Regions from separate parts of the Streptomyces javensis genome, predicted to be linked through region 2. Evidence: riboswitches for the same ligand, from Rfam matches in the RefSeq annotation. Region 2 holds a riboswitch; each other region holds the start of a gene.

Region 1 (3,251 bases), on a different contig from region 2:
GTCGGCGACGAACTGGGCCTCGTCGTGCTCGGTGTCGGCCACATAGCCGGTGATCTCGGTCCCGGCGCCGGCCTCCGTCCACAGGTTCTTCGGACGGCGGTTCTCATTGCGCTCGATGACCGCGTTGGCCGCGCTCAGAATGGTCTGGGTGGAGCGGTAGTTCTGCTCGAGGAGGATCGTCCGCGCGGTGGGGTAGTCCTCCTCGAACTGGAGGATGTTACGGATCGTGGCGCCCCGGAAGGCGTAGATCGACTGGTCGGCGTCGCCCACCACGCACAGCTCGGCGGCCGTGGTCTCCTCGGTGTCGGTGCCCACCAGCTCGCGCACGAGTGTGTACTGCGCGTGGTTGGTGTCCTGGTACTCGTCCACCAGGACGTGCCGGAAGCGGCGGCGGTAGTGCTCGGCGACGTCCGGGAACGCCTGGAGCAGATTGACCGTGGTCATGATGATGTCGTCGAAGTCCAGCGCGTTGGCCTCGCGCAGCCGCGCCTGGTACATCACATACGCTTCGGCCAGCGTCTTCTCAAAACCTCCCCCAGACTCCGTCCGGGAGGTGCCCCCTGCCGCCTGCCCGGCGAAGGTCTCCTCGTCGATCAGCTCGTTCTTGAGGTTGGAGATCTTGGCGCTGAAGGACTTCGGCGGGAACCGCTTGGGGTCGAGATCCAGATCCCGGCAGACCAGCGACATCAGCCGCTTGGAGTCGGCCGCGTCGTAGATCGAGAACGACGAGGTGAAGCCCAGCTTCTTCGACTCCCGGCGCAGGATGCGGACACAGGCGCTGTGGAAGGTGGACACCCACATGGCGTTGGCCCGCGGGCCGACGAGCTCCTCGACCCGCTCCTTCATCTCGCCCGCCGCCTTGTTGGTGAAGGTGATGGCGAGGATCTGGCCGGGGTGGGTGGAGCGGGCGCCGAGCAGATAGGCGATGCGGTGGGTGAGCACCCGGGTCTTGCCGGATCCGGCGCCCGCGACGATCAGCAGCGGCGAGCCGGTGTGCTCCACGGCGGCCCTCTGCTGCTCGTTCAACCCCTCGAGCAGGGCGGACGGGTCCACGACGGGCCGGGCCGCGCCGTCCCGGTAGTGGCCCTCCCTGGGCACGGGCGCGTCGAAATCGCCGCTGAAGAGGTGATGCGGCACGTCCTCGGCACCACCGTGGCCAGGGTGCGCCGAATCCTCGGGCGGCGGTGGCCGCTCCTCGTCCGAAGGAGGCCCGAGGTCCGCCAGGAAGCTGTCGTCAAAGAGGCTGCTCATCGCTCCCCGAGTCTAGGCCGCCCCACTGACAGCCGATGCCCGAACATCACGAAACGGTTTCGGGCATAACGGTCACCAGTCTTCACAGGAGCCCCACGTGTTGGCTACCGTCCTGCCTCAGGCGGCCCGGAGGACCCGTCGGCGAACCACGTCGGCACGGGCGGCCTCCGCCGAGTCCGGTACGCCGTGAGGCGCCCGGAGCCGGGGACCCAACAACGCAAGACCGGGGTGAATCGGCCCGAAACGGTGCAGCACGGACAGTGCCGCCCGGACACGGCCGTAGGGCAACCTTCCGTACCGCCCGAACCCGACAGCTAACCCGGTAGGCGGTCCACGGAAGGAGTCGCCTCCCTTGGCGTCGCACCGCAAGCCGCGGAGCCGAATACCCGCCCCGCTCACCGGTCACAGCCGCCGTACGGCCGTCGGGTTCACCACGGCCGCCCTCGCATCCGTCACCCTCCTCTCCCAGTCGGCCAACGCCGCGCCCACCGACCCCAAGCCGGCCGCCCAGTCGATCGAGCAGGTGAAGGAGAAGGTCGACACCCTGTACCACCAGGCGGAGACCGCCACCCAGCGCTACAACGCCGCCAAGGAGCGCACCGACCAGCAGCGGGCCAAGGTCGACAAGCTGCTGGACTCCGTCGCCCAGCGCACCGAGAAGCTCAACGAGGCGCGGCGCATGCTCGGCACCTACGCCGCCGCCCAGTACCGCGACGGCGGAATGGCCCGCTCCGCCGCGACCCTGCTGTTCTCCAACGACCCGCAGGACGTCTTCGACCAGTCGCATCTGATGGACCGGATGACCGGTCGGCAGAAGCAGGCCGTCGACGACTTCCAGAAGCAGCGGGTGAAGGCCGCCAAGGAGCGCGGTAAGGCCAGCGAGAGCCTCGCCTCGCTGACCGCGTCCCAGAAGCAGCTGAAGGTCCAGAAGAAGACCGTCCAGGACAAGCTGACCGAGGCGCGGCGGCTGCTGGCGAATCTGACCGCCAAGGAGAAGGCGCGGCTGGCGGCGATCGAGAAGAAGAAGGCGGAAGAGGCCCGCCGCAAGGCCGCCGAGCTGGCCGAGAAGCAGCGGCAGGAGGCGGCCGCGCGCGAGAAGCAGGAGCAGCGGAACGCGGGGGGCTCCGGTTCGACGGCGCCCTCCACGCCCTCGGCGCCTGCCAACAGCTCCAAGGCGGCCCAGGCCATCGCCTTCGCCAAGGCGCAGCTCGGCAAGCCGTACGTCTGGGGCGCGACCGGGCCCAGCTCCTTCGACTGCTCGGGGCTGACGCAGGCGGCCTGGAAGTCCGCCGGGATCTCGCTGCCGCGCACCACCTGGGACCAGGTGAAGACCGGTACGCGGGTCTCGACGTCCCAACTCCAGCCGGGTGATCTCGTCTTCTTCTACGACGACATCAGCCATGTCGGCCTCTACATCGGCGACGGGATGATGATCCACGCGCCGAAGCCGGGCGATGTGGTGAAGAAGGCGCCGATCACGGAGATGCCGATCTACGGGAGCGTGCGGCCCTCGTAGGGCCCCCTGATCCTGACGATGCCGCCGCCCGGGGCCGGACCCCGGGCAGCGGCATCGTCATCGGCTCAGCGGCGCCGTCAGCGCCTCAGGGGCGCCGTCAGCGCCTCAGGTGCCGGGCTTGCGCCCGTAGACGTACACGTCGTCGCCGTTCTTCAGCAGGCTCCAGTACTTCTTGGCGTCGCCCTTACGCATGTTGACGCAGCCGTGGGAGCCGGGCGGTGACCATACGCTGCCTTCGATCGAGTGAAACGCCTGGCCGCCGTCGAAGAACTGGCTGTAGGGCATGGCGACCTTGTAGAGCGTCGACCAGTGGTTGATGTTCCGCCAGTAGACCCTCTTCAGCCCGGTGCGGGTCTCGAAGCCGTCCCGCCCGGATCGCACCGGCACCGGCCCGTAGACCAGCCGGGAGCCGTCCTGGACCCAGCTCAGCTGGCGGGTGAGGTCGACGCAGGCGATGCGGCCCTTGTTGGTCGGGCACTTCTTC
Region 2 (3,251 bases):
GCCGGTGCCGCCGCCGACGCGTCCGCCGGGCCCACCGCGGGGCCCGCTCCGGCCGAGGAGGGCGGCAGGGAGCCCCCGGGCCGCCGTATCGCCCGCTGGGTCCCCGCCGTCCTCGTCCTCGGCGGTATCGCCTTCGACCTGGCCGCCCCGCCCGGCTACACCGCCTCGCCGTTCTTCGCCGCCGCCCCTTTGGTCGCCGCGGCGCTCTTACCGTTGCGTCAGACCATCGTCACGGCCGTCGTCGCCGTCCTCACCGCCTGTCTGCTGGCGGAGTTGCACGGGGTCAGGGACCCAACCCAGGCGGCCACCGAGATCATCACGGTGGCGACGGTGACCGTGCTGGCGGTGGTGATCAACCGCGTCGTACGCCGCAGCTACCACCGGCTCGCCTCGGCGCGCGGCGTCGCGGAGGCGGCCCAGCGCGCCGTCCTGCCCGCGCCGCCCGCCCGGCTCGCCGGACTGGAGATCGCCGCGCGCTACGTACCGGCGGAGAAGTACGCGGCGATCGGCGGTGATCTCTACGCGGTCCAGGACACCCCGCACGGCGTACGGCTGACCGTCGGGGACGTACGCGGCAAGGGGCTGGGGGCCGTGGAGGTCGTGGCGATCCTCCTGGGCTGCTTCCGGGAGGCCGCGGAGCAGGAGACGACCCTGGAGGCGCTCGTGGGCCGCCTGGAGCGGGCGTTGCAGCGCGAGGGCGCCCGGCGGGCCGACCTGGAGGTGGTCGAGGGGTTCACGACGGCCGTGGTGGCCGAAATTCCCCGTGGCGGCTCCACCCTGCGGCTGATCAACCGCGGCCATCCGGCGCCGCTGCTCCTGGCGGAGGGCGGCGCGGTGCGCGCCCTGGAGCCGGAGGCGTCGGCGCTGCCGGTGGGGATGGGGGAGTTGGCGGGGTGGCCGGATCGGGTGATGGAGCTGGCGTTCGCGGAGGGCGAGACGCTGCTGCTGTTCACGGACGGGGTCACGGAGGCCCGGGACCGCCATGGCGAGTTCTACGACCCGGAGGAGCGGCTGCGCGGCCGCCGCTTCGCCGGTCCGCAGGAGCTGCTGGACGTGTTGGTGGCCGACGTCGAGCGCCATACGGGTGGCGGGACGTCGGATGACATGGCACTGCTGGCGGTCCGGCGGACCCCGGCCCGCGGCAATGGCCGGGACAACGGACGAGAGACCGATCAACCGCACCGCCCCGCACACCCTGCGTAACCGACCGAGCCCACTCCGCATAACAATTGACGCACGATCGATCCGTATGCGGTTTTGCCAACTCTTGCCCAGTACGTCGACTCGCCCCCATCTGTCCCTCCTTGAGCGCTAAGTTCATGCCAAAGGTGCGCGGATTCCTCGGAACAGCTTGGAATCACATCGCGCTCTCTATTAACGTTCGATAACGCAGCGCGGTCGTCACAACCGTCGCAAGGGCGGCACCGTGCGCCGTCGCCGAATCCCGTACGCACAGCGGCAGCACCGCACCACCAGCAGCACCAAGGGAACCGGGGAACCAACAACCTTGGGGTGAATCGGGTCGAACCTGACCCGTAGGAGACCTTCCTGCTCCGAACCCGTCAGCTAACCCGGTAGGCGAGAGGGAAGGAAAGGAGTGCGCCTCCGTGGCGTCCAACAGGTCTGTCCTGGACGAGGCCCCGTATAGAACACGGGGAGGCGGTTTGGGGACCGCCACCGCCTACGGCCCCGGCTTCGACGCCGGCGGCGGGATGAGCTCAGGGGACGGCCGATTCGCCCCCGGCGACCCTTACGCGTTCGCCCCTGACGACCGCTACGCGGATGAGGGCGCTCCCGAGGGCCCGGGTGCCGGTTTCGAGGCCGAGACCTGGGAGGAGTGGAACCCCACCGAGGAGTCCATCGCTCCCGTACGCGGTCGGCACCGCGTGGCCAAGCAGCGGGGCGGAACCATGGCGCGCAGCGGCGCCGTCCTCGGGGTCGGCGTGATCGCGGCGGTCGGTGCGGGCGGTATGGCCAGCGCCAAGGACCGTCCCGCGCTCCCCATATCCATGCCGGACCTCGGCCATGTCGCCGATCAGGTCAAGGCCGCCCTGCCCGCCGCGAAGGACCTGCCGGGCATCGGCTCCTGGGCATCGGACGACAGCAGTGACGCGCAGACCGCCGCCGCCCCCCTCTCCCAGGCCGGTCTGACCAGCGAGGACGAGCAGCGCGGCACCACCGACGCCGGCGAGGCGCTCCGCGCCCGCATCCTCCAGCAGGCCGAGAACCAGCAGAACGCGGCGGACGAGGACAGCCGCACCGCCGCGGCGAAGGCCGCCGCCAAGGAGGCCAGGGCCGCCGCAGACAAGGCCGCCGACCAGGCCGCGGAGGCGGCCGCCAAGCGGAAGGCCAAGGCCGAGGCGGAGAAGCGGGCCGCCGAACAGCGGGCGAAGGAGGCGGCCGAGAAGAAGGCCGCGGCCGAGCGCCAGGCAAGACTCGCCGCCCAGTACACCCTCCCCGTCGGCTCGTACACCCTGACCGCCAGCTTCGGCCAGGCGGGCGACATGTGGTCGGCCGACCACACCGGCCAGGACTTCGCCGCCCCGACCGGCACCCCGGTCAAGGCGGTGCACGGCGGCACCATCACCCAGGCGGGCTGGGCCGGTTCGTACGGCTACCGCATCGTGCTGACCCTGAACGACGGCACCGAGCTCTGGTTCTGCCACCTGTCCTCGATGGTGGTCACCTCCGGCAAGGTGTCGACGGGCGACGTCATCGCCCGCGTCGGCGCCACCGGCAATGTGACCGGCCCGCACCTCCACCTCGAGGTCCGGCCGGGCGGCGGCTCGCCGATCGACCCGATGCCCTGGCTGCGCCAGCACGGGTTGAACCCCTGATACCCCGGCGGCCCTGGCGCTCTCTCCCCCCTTGACGCCAGGGCCGCCGGTTTAGGTCTGAGCGGGGCTTACGTCTCAACGGGGCCACCCGGAACAACCCCGTCCAGTCAACCGTTGTAAAGACGTATGGCTGACAACACGCAGAAGATCGGTGACCTGTCCATCTTCCCGCTCTCCCTCGGCGGGAACGTCTTCGGCTGGACCGCGAACGAGGCCGAGTCCTTCCGGGTGCTCGACGCCTACGTGGCGGCGGGCGGCAACTTCATCGACACCGCCGATGTCTACTCCGCCTGGGTACCGGGCAACGAGGGCGGCGAGTCCGAGACCATCCTCGGCAACTGGTTCGCCTCCCGCGGCAACCGCTCCGACATCGTCCTCGCCACCAAGGTGGGCGCCGGCGTCCCGGAGCCGCGC
Region 3 (3,251 bases), on a different contig from region 2:
CTGCCCAAGGCGCTCGGTCTGGTGGCCGACGCGCTGCGCGCCCCCGCCTTCCCGGACGGCGAGATCGAGCGGTTGGTGCGCAACCGGCTGGACGAGATCCCCCATGAGCTGGCCAACCCGGCCCGCCGCGCCTCGATGGCCCTCTCCGCTGAGCTCTTCCCGGCCGAGTCGCGGATGTCCCGGCCGCGCCAGGGCACCCAGGAGACCATCGAGGGCATCGACGCCGCGGCCGTGCGGGCCTTCTACGAGGCGCATCTCCGCCCCTCCACCGCCACCGCCGTCATCGTGGGCGACCTCGGCGGCGTCGACCTGGACCGGGCGCTCGCGGACACCCTCGGCGCCTGGACGGGCGGGGCGGGCGCGCCGCGCACGGCTCCGCCGATCGTCGCGGACGACACCGGCCGGGTGGTGATCGTCGACCGGCCGGGCGCGGTGCAGACCCAGCTGCTCATCGGCCGCGTGGGCGCCGACCGCCATGACCGGGTCTGGCCCGCGCAGGTGCTCGGCACGTACTGCCTGGGCGGCACCCTCACCTCCCGCCTCGACCGCGTGCTGCGCGAGGAGAAGGGTTACACCTACGGGGTGCGCGCCTTCGGCCAGGTGCTCCGCTCCGGGCCCCCGTCGCCCACGGGTGGCTCCGCGGGCGCCTCGATGCTGGCGATCAGCGGCTCGGTGGCCACCGAGGTCACCGGCCCCGCGCTGGACGACCTCTGGAAGGTGCTGCGCACGCTGAAGGAGGAGGGGCTGACCGACGACGAGCGCGATGTCGCGGTCCAGAACCTGGTGGGCGTCGCCCCGCTGAAGTACGAGACGGCGGCATCCGTCGCGAACACCCTCGCGGATCAGGTCGAGCAGCATCTTCCGGACGACTTCCAGGCGCAGTTGTACGCCCGTCTGGCGGAGACCGGCACGGTGGAGGCCACCGCCGCGGTGGTGAGCGCCTTCCCGGCGGACCGGCTGGTCACGGTGTTGGTCGGGGACGCCTCGGCGATCGAGGAGCCGGTCCGGGCGCTGGGCATCGGCGAGGTGCGGGTCATCTCCAACTGAGCCGTGGAGAGTTGGCCGGATCCGTGCGCTGAATCGCCGGTCCGGCCGACTCGCTGACGGTCCGGCAGGCGGTCCGGTGGACGCCCGGTCCATGAGTCGGCAGCGGATGGACCCCGGCCCCGTAAGGGCGCCGGAGTCCATCCGACATGCCCGGTTTATGGGATTGACTGCTTGTTTGGTTTGTGGGGAGAGCAACAAAAAACCGGAACCGTTTGGTGATCGAAAGCGGGCCCGTTTAGCGTCAGTCCGGCTGTTCGCCAGCGACCCGCCGCACCCGCGGCACCGGACAGTCATCGCCGAGTCCCCGTACGGCGCGAGCCAGGGGAGCCGGGGACCCAACACGTCCCCAGGGGTGAATCGGGCGCCTTCCCCGGCCGGGGGAGGAGTCCGTAGGAGACCTTCCTGCTCCGAACCCGTCAGCTAACCCGGTAGGCGAGAGGGAAGGAAAGGAGTGCGCCTCAGTATGGCGTCCACCCGCACTGCCACCGGGAAGCATCGCCGCACCACCAAGGTCAACATCCGCACGGGCGCGAACGTCGTGGGCATCACGACCGTCGCCTCGGGTGTGGTCGCCGGGATCACCGGACAGGCGTTCGCGGCCGACGGGGGCCCCAACCCCCAGCAGACCGGTCTGACCCAGGCGATCGTGATCGGCGATGGGATCGCGGACCACATCGAGGCCCAGGCGCAGTCCCAGGAGACCGCCGCCGAGCAGGCCGCCGCCAAGGCCAAGGCCAAGGCAGAGGCGATCGCCCGCCAGGAGGCCGCCAGAAAGGCGGAGGCCGCGGCGAAGAAGGCCAAGGCCGAGCGGGAGGCCAAGGAGCGCGCGGCGCGCGAGGCCGAGCGCAAGCGCCTCAACACCTTCGTGTCGCCGATCAGCGGCTCCTACGTCTCCACCGGCTACCAGGCGTCCAGCGGGCTGTGGTCCTCCGGCAGCCACACCGGTATCGACTTCCACGCCTCCACCGGCACCACGGTGCACTCCGTGGGCATGGGCGAGATCGTCGAGGCGGGCTGGGGCGGCTCCTACGGCAACAATGTCGTCATCAAGATGAACGACGGCACGTACACCCAGTACGGCCACCTGTCGTCGATCAGCGTCTCGGTCGGCCAGAAGGTCACCCCCGGCCAGCAGATCGGCCTGTCGGGCGCCACCGGCAACGTCACCGGACCGCATCTGCACTTCGAGGCCCGCACCAGCCCGGACTACGGTTCGGACATGGACCCGCTGTCGTACCTGCGCAACCACGGCGTCAACGTCTGACCCGTCGCGCGTCCGACGCGAACGCCGCGCGGTCCCGGGGTCCCGGGAGCCCGCGAGACTTCCGAGAAGGCCCCGTCCGCCGGACGGGGCCTTCGGCGTGCCACCACCCGCCTGACCAAAAAATATCCATGAAATGCTTCCCGCCATCGGAAATGGCGGCCGCGTGGAATAGAGTCGTCCAACGCGCATTCCATGGCCGCGTTTCGCGGGCGTTAAGGCGGAGGTTCGACAATGCGGGACCGTAAGTGAGCGGGGATACGAACGCGGTCCAGGGCGGTCGCCGGATTTCGGCACACGCGGTCTGCGCGGCGATTCGCGACGACATCGTCTCCGGTGCGTATCAGCCCGGCAGCCGCCTCACCGAGGAACTGCTCGCCCGGCGCTACGGCGTCTCCCGGGTGCCGGTCCGCGAGGCCCTGCGCACCCTGGAGTCCGAGGGCTTCGTGACGACCCGGCGGCACGCGGGGGCCTGCGTGGCCCAGCCCTCCGAGCGCGAGGCGGCCGATCTGCTGGACATCCGCGCGCTGCTGGAGCCGCTGGGCGCGGAGCGGGCCGCACAGCGCCGCACCGAGGCCCACCTGAAGGTGCTGCGCGGGCTGGTCCGGCTCGGCCGGGAGCGGGCCCAGGGCGGCCGGCTCGGCGAGCTGCGGCCGCTGGGCGACTGGTTCCACGAGACGCTGGCCCAGGCGTCCGGCAGCCCGAGCCTGGCCGCGCTGCTCGTCCAGCTGCGCCGCAAGACCGCGTGGGTGTACGCGGCCGCTCCCGGGCCGCGGCCCACGCCGCTCGAGGGCGCCGTGCGCCCCGACCCGGCCGCGCGGGCCATGGAGTCCTGGGCGGAGCACGGCGCGCTGGTGGACGCGGTGGCGCGCGGCGACGCCGACCGCGCGCGGGCGCTCGCCACCGTGCACACCGAACGCGCGCTGTCGGAATTCCGGCTGCG
Region 4 (3,251 bases), on a different contig from region 2:
TGACCTTGACCAGCAGGGCGTTCGCGGTGTCGCTGTCGATACCGCGGGACAGCCGCTCGGGGTTGGTGACGAAGAGGTCGTCCCCGACCAGCTGGACCTTGTCACCGAGCTGCTCGGTGATGGTCTTCCAGCCGTCCCAGTCCTCCTCGTTCAGCGGGTCCTCGATGGAGACCAGCGGGTACGCGGCGACCAGCTCGGCGTAGTACGAGGTCATCTCGGCGGCGGAGCGGGACTGGCCCTCGAACTGGTACGTGCCGTCCTTGTAGAACTCGGAGGCGGCGACGTCCAGCGCGAGCGCGATGTCCTGGCCCGGCTGGTAGCCGGCCTTCTTGACCGCCTCGAGGATCAGGTCGAGGGCCTCGCGGTTGGAGCCGAGGTTCGGCGCGAAGCCGCCCTCGTCGCCGAGCCCGGTGGACAGACCGCGCTCCTTCAGCACGGACTTCAGGGTGTGGTAGACCTCGGCGCCCCAGCGCAGGGCCTCGGAGAAGGACTCCGCGCCGATCGGCGCGATCATGAACTCCTGGATGTCCACATTGGAGTCGGCGTGCGACCCGCCGTTGAGGATGTTCATCATCGGCACCGGCAGCAGATGGGCGTTCGGGCCGCCGAGGTAACGGAAGAGGGGGAGGTCGGACGCCTCGGAGGCGGCGTGCGCGACGGCGAGGGAGACGCCGAGGATCGCGTTGGCACCGAGCGAGGACTTGTCCGGAGTGGCGTCCAGGTCGAACATCGCCTGGTCGATCAGCCGCTGCTCGGTGGCGTCATAGCCGACCAGCTCGGGGCCGATCTGCTCGATCACGGCGAGGACGGCCTTCTCCACGCCCTTGCCGTTGTAGCGGTTCTTGTCGCCGTCACGGAGCTCGAGGGCCTCGAAGGCGCCGGTGGAGGCGCCGGACGGCACGGCGGCACGGCCGGTGCTGCCGTCGTCGAGGCCAACCTCGACCTCGACCGTGGGGTTGCCTCGCGAGTCGAGGATCTCGCGAGCTACGACGACGTCGATGGACGGCACGAGGTTCTCCTTCGTATGGGTCTGCGGTAGCAGCACGAGCCTAACGGGCCGGGAGGGCTGCACCCCGCGTTCGCCCGCCCCACGAGACGGGGGCGCGGCACAAAAGCCGGATTCTGGATTAAAAATCCAGATTTCTTATGCATTGGGAAAGCCCCGGCGGGGCGCGCCATAGGGGCGGCACGCCCGGCCGGGGCTCGTTCTCGGGAGCCGGTGTCAGCGGAGGTGCAGCTGCTGACCCGGGAAGATCAGGTCGGCCTGCTCCACGATGTCCTTGTTCAGCTCGAAGAGCTTCTTCCAGCCGCCCTTGACGTCGTGAGCCTTGGCGATCTTGCCGAGGGTGTCGCCGGACTTGACCTTGTACTCGCCGTCACCCTTCTTGATCGGGCCACGGGTCTGGTGCCGCGCGGCGTGCTCGGGCGCGGTGTGCGGCTGCGCCTTCGGCTGGGCCTTCGGCTGCGCCGGCTGGGCGGCCGGGGCGGACTTGGTGGTCGCCGAGGACTGGTCCTGCGAGCCGGAGGGCGCGGACGGGGCGGACGGGCTGCCGCCGGAGGTCAGGCCCTTGCCGCAGACCGGCCAGGCGCCCTTGCCCTGGCTGCCCAGGACCTTCTCGGCGATCTGGATCTGCTGGGCCTTGCTGGCCTTGTCCGCCGTGGAGGCGTAGGCCGTGCCGCCGTAGGCGGCCCAGGTGGAGCTCGAGAACTGCAAGCCGCCGAAGTAGCCGTTGCCGGTGTTGATCGACCAGTTGCCACCGGACTCGCACTGCGCGACCTGGTCCCACTGGGAGGTGGTGGCCGCGGAGGCGGAGGTCGCCCCGATGAGCGGTGCCGCCACGGCGGCACCGGCGAGACCGGTGAGCGCGGCGATACGGGTGGCCTTGGAGGGGCGGCGGTGCTTCCCGTTGGACTTGAGCATTTTGGTTCGTTTCCTCACCGACGCCTACGAGGTGAGCTGTCGGGTTCGGACGTGAGTTGCCCGGCCGGTCGCGATGGTCGCTCCCGGCTTCACCCCTAGCCGACAAGCCCGTATCCACAGGCCACTCGGCACCTACCTTGGGTCCCCCGCTCCTGCCTTCGGCGCTGACGCGTCGGTTTCCCCCCGACCGCCGGCAGGATTCGGCGTGACGATCGACGGTGCCCGCGGTGGCGAGCGGAAAGACGTTAAACACACCTTCCAAGAACGTTCAAACACCCCAAGGGCAGTGAATGGGGCTGTAATTGATCTCACCCGGCCCACATCGACGCAGGTGGGGCCGGGTGAGGAGGGATCGGACACCAGGTGCGCCCCGGAAAATGTGACGAGATGTATGTCTCACCGGGTCCAGATCGGGCAATTCCCCCCGAATCACTGCTCCCTGATGGTGAGGTCAAGTCGCTGACCAGGGATGATCAGATCGGGGTCGGTCCCGATGAGGTCCTCGTTGGACTCGTAGAGCCCTTCCCAACCCCGGGACACATTCTGGTGCTCGGCGATCCCTGACAGGTTGTCACCCGGGCGAACAGTGTAATCGTCGTCCGTGGAGCTCTCGTCGCGGTCCGAAGCGCCGCGCGAGGCATGGCGCCCGGAGGGCCGTTCGCTCCCCGCGTCGCCGTCGTCGGCCCCCTCCCCGGCGTCCGGGGCGCCGCGGTGGCGGCCGGAGGACGACGGGTCGGCGGAGGAGGTCTTGGAGTCGTCCGACGCCGAGGGGCTGTCCGAGTCCGAGGGGCCGCCCGAATCCGCACCGTCCGCCGCCGGGTCGTCCGAGGCGGAGCCGTCCAACCCGTCGGGGGACTTGGAGGTGCGGGGCGCCTCCCGGCCCTCGTCCGACCCGGACGCGTCCGGCGCGTCCGGCGCGTCCGGCTTGTCCGCGCCGCCGGACGTCCCCGAACGGTCCGCGTCCGAGGAGGAGCCGTCCCGCCCCCGGTCCCCCGGGTCGTCCCCGTCGCGGCCCGTCCCCGGATCCGGGGTGGCCGTGCTGCCGGGGTCCACATCGGGGGCGCCGCCGCCGTCGGTGAGCCCGGCGCCCAGCGCACAGCTCGGCCAGGCGTCGGGGCCGCGGTCGCCGAGGATCGCCTCGGCGACGGATATCTGCTGGGAGCGGCTGGCGAGGTCGGGGCGCGGGGCGTACTCCGTGCCGCCGTACTTCTTCCACATGTCGAGGGTCAGCTGGAGCCCGCCGTAGAAGCCGTTGCCCTCGTTGGCGCTCCACATACCGCCGCTCTCGCACTCGGCGACGTGATCCCAGGTGGCGGTCTGGGCGGCCTGT

The links. A riboswitch is a leader RNA that binds a small molecule or an ion and turns the genes downstream of it on or off. The one in region 2 is predicted to bind cyclic di-AMP.
Region 1: linked by a shared signal. The riboswitch ahead of ABD329_RS08585 (C40 family peptidase) and the one ahead of ABD329_RS42375 (M23 family metallopeptidase) in region 2 are both predicted to bind cyclic di-AMP.
Region 3: linked by a shared signal. The riboswitch ahead of ABD329_RS24640 (M23 family metallopeptidase) and the one ahead of ABD329_RS42375 (M23 family metallopeptidase) in region 2 are both predicted to bind cyclic di-AMP.
Region 4: linked by a shared signal. The riboswitch ahead of ABD329_RS33975 (LysM peptidoglycan-binding domain-containing protein) and the one ahead of ABD329_RS42375 (M23 family metallopeptidase) in region 2 are both predicted to bind cyclic di-AMP.

Annotation. Positions count from the first base shown of each region.
Region 1 is NZ_BAAAIF010000006.1:122,796-126,046, forward strand. Features, by position in the region: gene pcrA (DNA helicase PcrA) at 1-1,251, opposite strand, end outside; cyclic di-AMP (ydaO/yuaA leader) riboswitch at 1,410-1,595, shown strand; gene ABD329_RS08585 (C40 family peptidase) at 1,604-2,767, shown strand; gene ABD329_RS08590 (L,D-transpeptidase) at 2,873-3,251, opposite strand, start outside.
Region 2 is NZ_BAAAIF010000087.1:33,476-36,726, forward strand. Features, by position in the region: gene ABD329_RS42370 (PP2C family protein-serine/threonine phosphatase) at 1-1,203, shown strand, start outside; cyclic di-AMP (ydaO/yuaA leader) riboswitch at 1,461-1,596, shown strand; gene ABD329_RS42375 (M23 family metallopeptidase) at 1,608-2,837, shown strand; gene ABD329_RS42380 (aldo/keto reductase) at 2,964-3,251, shown strand, end outside.
Region 3 is NZ_BAAAIF010000029.1:4,692-7,942, forward strand. Features, by position in the region: gene ABD329_RS24635 (M16 family metallopeptidase) at 1-1,047, shown strand, start outside; cyclic di-AMP (ydaO/yuaA leader) riboswitch at 1,332-1,497, shown strand; gene ABD329_RS24640 (M23 family metallopeptidase) at 1,511-2,311, shown strand; gene ABD329_RS24645 (GntR family transcriptional regulator) at 2,557-3,251, shown strand, end outside.
Region 4 is NZ_BAAAIF010000052.1:29,967-33,217, reverse strand. Features, by position in the region: gene eno (phosphopyruvate hydratase) at 1-1,009, opposite strand, end outside; gene ABD329_RS33975 (LysM peptidoglycan-binding domain-containing protein) at 1,223-1,921, opposite strand; cyclic di-AMP (ydaO/yuaA leader) riboswitch at 1,928-2,095, opposite strand; gene ABD329_RS33970 (transglycosylase family protein) at 2,351-3,251, opposite strand, start outside.